Regions from separate parts of the Candidatus Brocadia sinica JPN1 genome, predicted to be linked through region 2. Evidence: riboswitches for the same ligand, from Rfam matches in the RefSeq annotation. Region 2 holds a riboswitch; the other holds the start of a gene.

Region 1 (2,202 bases), 410 kb from region 2:
CACCCTTCAAACCGGGTTTATGGTCGTGGGGAACGTTGACTCCGAATCTGTCTTCCAAGTACTGGAGACTGTTTGCAATCGACATGGGAAAGCACTGATTCTTGGCCGTTTGTACATTCACAGCGTTTGGCTGTGTGTGTTTCGTGTTTTTTCCTCTGGGTCTGAACTGTATCAGATTAGGTGGTGGTGCTTCGCCGATCACCGCAGTCTGAGAATCGCCAGCGCCTTCGGCGTTCCAAAGTGCAACCCCAACATCAAAGTCGCCTCTTTCACCGTCGGAAAAATCGTCTTGCGGACTAGAAGCAAACTCTATGTGAGCGCTTAGTTCACTAACATCCGTAGGGGTACTGAGACCAAGGCTGAAGTATGTTGTGACTGTACCGTAGTTCACGTCAACAGGTAGATTCTGAACAACCCATCCAGCATCGGAGAAGATATTGAGAAAGCCGCTGGATATATCAGTTGAAGAGGACAGAAGCTCTGGATTTGCACTGACGCGGCCCCAATCTGAATTTTCCTGGGTTACAGCAGAAAAGACGAAATCCACTTGCTCAAAGTTAACACCCTGTCCGGGCCCCACGGTAATGCCATCCGCATTAGCGAGGGTTACCGTGGTATTGGCGGTGAAGATCCAAAGTCCGATTAACACCGGTAATATCGTTGTGATCCTCTTTGTTACCGTGAACCTTTTTTTCATTGTCTGTTCCCTCCTTAACTAATTATGAGTGTCCTGCAAGGCTTGAAAAGCCTTGCAAATAGCCGTATTCCAGCCTTTTTTCATCTTTAAAATCCTCCTTACATCTGGTATACTATTGCTTAGCCACTTGGGTGGCCTGGTGCCACAGTAATCATCAATCATCGACAAACTCGCGAATCTGCGATCCGATTGCCGTGGTTATCCTTTTTGACTGCTCTGTATTGCCCGACACCTCGGCGAGCTGATATTGTGTTACCGCTCGATCAATTACCGCGCGCGAAAGGAACGCAGCATACCAGGGCTGCGGTCCTGGTCCATAGCGCCAGGGATCAGGGTGAGGGCTAGCTCCGGGTGGGAGTGGCTGCGGGTTCAGCAGCGCCCATGACAAGTCGCGGAGAGCTTGGGCAACCGGACCGATAGTACCATACTGCCCCCATGGATCATCGGGGTTTGGATAAGGCACGGCATCGAGCAAATTAACCAATGCGGTTTTCGTGAGAGTGATGTTTTCATTCATGGTTTGATTTCTCCGTTTGTTTTTCCTGCCGAACAGCATTACGTAGGTATACGAAAAGTTGCAACATAATACGGCTTAGTACCGATAATACGCTTAGTGGTAACTTGTTATAGCCCTATTTGGTCATATAACTAAACCCCTTTTTTTACCCGTTAAAATAAAAAAGCCTTACTGCAAAGATATTTTATGGAAAACATCTTCGGCAGTAAGGCTATCTTTTTCGCTAAAGGATAAGGCGCGTCTTTAACTACATCCTTGTACGTTGAAAGACCCTTTACTTTGCGTCCCCTGATTACTCAGGGTTTGCCCTTATCGTATGTTTTTGTTTATTCCTTCACTTTGTAAGACCAGCATTATCACATGCGATTCAAAATAACACGATATCGTTAGATGTCAAGAAAAAAATAATGATTGATATTGAGTTCTCTTTGAAACACTCATATAATAGAGATGAAACAAGGATTAACGAGGTGTTGACAGACAAAAAATAAAAGATGGGTAGTTGTCGTGAACAGAAAAAATAAAATTGAATGTGAGAAGATAGATGCCCTTATTCAACTTGCTATTCAGGAAGATATTTTTACCGGGGATATTACGACTGAAAATCTCATTCCGGAAAACTTGATTGTAGAAGGAGCATTTATAGCAAAAGAAAGCGGTGTTGTTGCCGGGTTGCCCGTTGTTGAACATTTTTTCTCTAAACTCGACAAGAACGTTTTTTTTAAACAATTGGTGAAGGAAGGAGTCTTCATTCATAAGGGTGAGACCATTGCTGTAGTAAATGGCAGATCGAAGGGTTTACTCTCTGGTGAGCGTATTGCCTTAAACTTTCTTCAGAGACTTTCTGGGATAGCAACTCTAACGGCGCAGTTTATTGAACGTATCAAACCTTTAAATACCTTCATAATGGATACGAGGAAGACCATTCCCGGATGGCGATATCTGGAAAAATATGCAGTGGCAGTGGGTGGTGGGGTTAATCACAGGA
Region 2 (2,202 bases):
ATTTTCTGATTCGGAAGCGGCTCCCCTCTTATGTGCAGGTGCGATTGGGTACCGGTCATTGAGATTAGCGAATATGAAAGACGGGCAAAATCTGGGGCTCACGGGATTCGGGGCATCGGCTCATCTTGTTATGAAAATGGCAAGGTATAAATATCCAAACTCGAAAGTTTTCGTATTTGCCAGAAGTGAAAGGGAAAGAACGTTTGCCAAGGAACTTGGGGCCGTTTGGGCAGGTGATATCGAAGAGGAATCACCTGGGAAACTGGACTGTATCATTGACACCACGCCGGTATGGAAACCAATAGTAGAAGCATTGGGGAATCTGGAAAGAGGCGGGAGGCTGGTAATAAATGCTATTCGGAAGGAAGAAGTGGACAAGGAAAGTCTCCTGAAATTAAAGTACTCCACACATCTCTGGCTGGAAAAAGAAATAAAGAGTGTTGCTAATGTAAGCAGGAGTGACGTCAACGAATTTTTGAGTCTGGCGGCCGAAATTCCTATTAAACCGGAAGTCCAGGAATTTGCCTTGAAAGAAGCAAACAAGGCATTGGTCGAACTTAAAGAGGGGAAAATTCGGGGCGCAAAGGTTTTAAGGATTGATTAAAGGCGAATCATTTCATCCATTTTTTTGCTATAATCTCAATCAGGAAAAACGTTTATTTTGTCGGTGTTTTTTGGTATTTTTCTTGCCATATAACGTGTAACTAAGCTAATATATAAAAATACATTACGATAAAGGCAAACCCTGAGCGATCAGGGGACGCAAAGTAAAGGGTCTTTAACATACAAGGATGTAGTTAAAGGGACGCCTTGCCAGGAAAAAAAGACAGCCTTACTGCCGAAGATGTTTTACCATGAATATCTTTGCAGTAAGGCTGTCTTTTTTGTTGGTAATGGAGGAATTGATATGTTTTGTTTCTCTCGGGTAAACCGACTGACTAATACGGATTTGGGGGATTGTTTCGGGCTGCTGCCCTTGCAATGACAATGTTCTTTTGGCGTTTATAATAAATCGTTTCCAGCGACTTCAGTAACTCTGAAACTATTCGATGATATTTTGCCTGGTGGATTTGGTGGAAAGAGGGGTGATCAGTGAAGAAGCCGAAAATCTTGCTTGCGGAAAGAAATGATGTCCTGAACAAAAAATTGAAAATGCTATTGTTTGGCAATGGATTTGAGGTCATCGAAACATCAGACAAAGGAGATGCCCTCCGATCCTTTCAAAATAATAGCCCGGATCTCGTCATTGTGGGGTCTTCTCCGGGTGATACCCGGGATGGATTGGGTGTGGCACAACAAATCCGGCAGTCTGGCTGTAATATTCCACTTATCATGATTGCAGCACACAGCTCTGAGGATCAGGCCATCGCCGCACTCAAGGCAGGAATCAACGATTATTTTAAACAACCCTTTTCGTTCGAGGAACTAATGGCGAGTGTCAAACGATGTCTCTCGGGCTTCTTTCTCCGGGAGTCGTCTAGAGAACACGGAGTAACACCGCCTTGCCTCATTGATAGTCAAAAGATGATAGGTGAGAATGTGCAGATACGGGAGATAAAGACATACATCGGGAAGGCCGCATCGACTGATACCAACGTCCTTATTACCGGAGAGACGGGTACCGGCAAGGAGTTAGCGGCTGAACTGATCCACCGGAATAGCCCCAGGAGTAAAAAACCTTTTGTCTGTATTAACTGTACCGCCATACCTGACAGTCTTTTAGAAAGTGAGCTGTTTGGTTATGAAAGAGGAGCCTTCACGGGGGCAGATTCCTTAAAGGAGGGTAAGCTGAAACATGCCGAGGGAGGGACCGTTTTTTTCGATGAGATTGGTGATATGAGCCTATACCATCAGGCAAAGATCCTGAGAGCCATCGAAAGCAAGGAAGTTCAGCGCATAGGAGGTAAGGGAAGCATCCCCCTGGACATCAGGTTCGTCGCTGCTACCAATCGAGACCTGGATCAATTGGTGGAGGAAGGTAAATTTAGAAAAGATCTTTACTTTCGGCTCAATGTGGCCAGAATCCACCTGCCTCCGTTAAGGAACCGGAAGGAGGACATTCCTCTCTTGCTCTGTTTTTACATCAGGGAATTAAACCTCAGATTCGGGAGGGAGGTTGAATGCCTCACAAAAGATGCCCTGGAATATTTGCTCTGCTATGATTGGCCGGGTAACGTTCGGGAACTGAAGAACCTTGTAGAG

Evidence for each region. Region 2 has a riboswitch for cyclic di-GMP ahead of BROSI_RS08510 (sigma-54-dependent transcriptional regulator). Riboswitches for the same ligand answer to the same signal wherever they lie in the genome.
Region 1: another riboswitch for cyclic di-GMP. It lies ahead of BROSI_RS06725 (hypothetical protein); the one in region 2 lies ahead of BROSI_RS08510 (sigma-54-dependent transcriptional regulator).

The regions. Positions count from the first base shown of each region.
Region 1 is NZ_BAFN01000001.1:1,492,244-1,494,445, forward strand. It holds gene BROSI_RS06720 (hypothetical protein) at 1-697, opposite strand, end outside; gene BROSI_RS06725 (hypothetical protein) at 852-1,214, opposite strand; cyclic di-GMP riboswitch class I at 1,413-1,532, opposite strand; gene nadC (carboxylating nicotinate-nucleotide diphosphorylase) at 1,722-2,202, shown strand, end outside.
Region 2 is NZ_BAFN01000001.1:1,906,567-1,908,768, forward strand. It holds gene BROSI_RS08505 (zinc-dependent alcohol dehydrogenase family protein) at 1-604, shown strand, start outside; cyclic di-GMP riboswitch class I at 728-843, shown strand; gene BROSI_RS08510 (sigma-54-dependent transcriptional regulator) at 1,093-2,202, shown strand, end outside.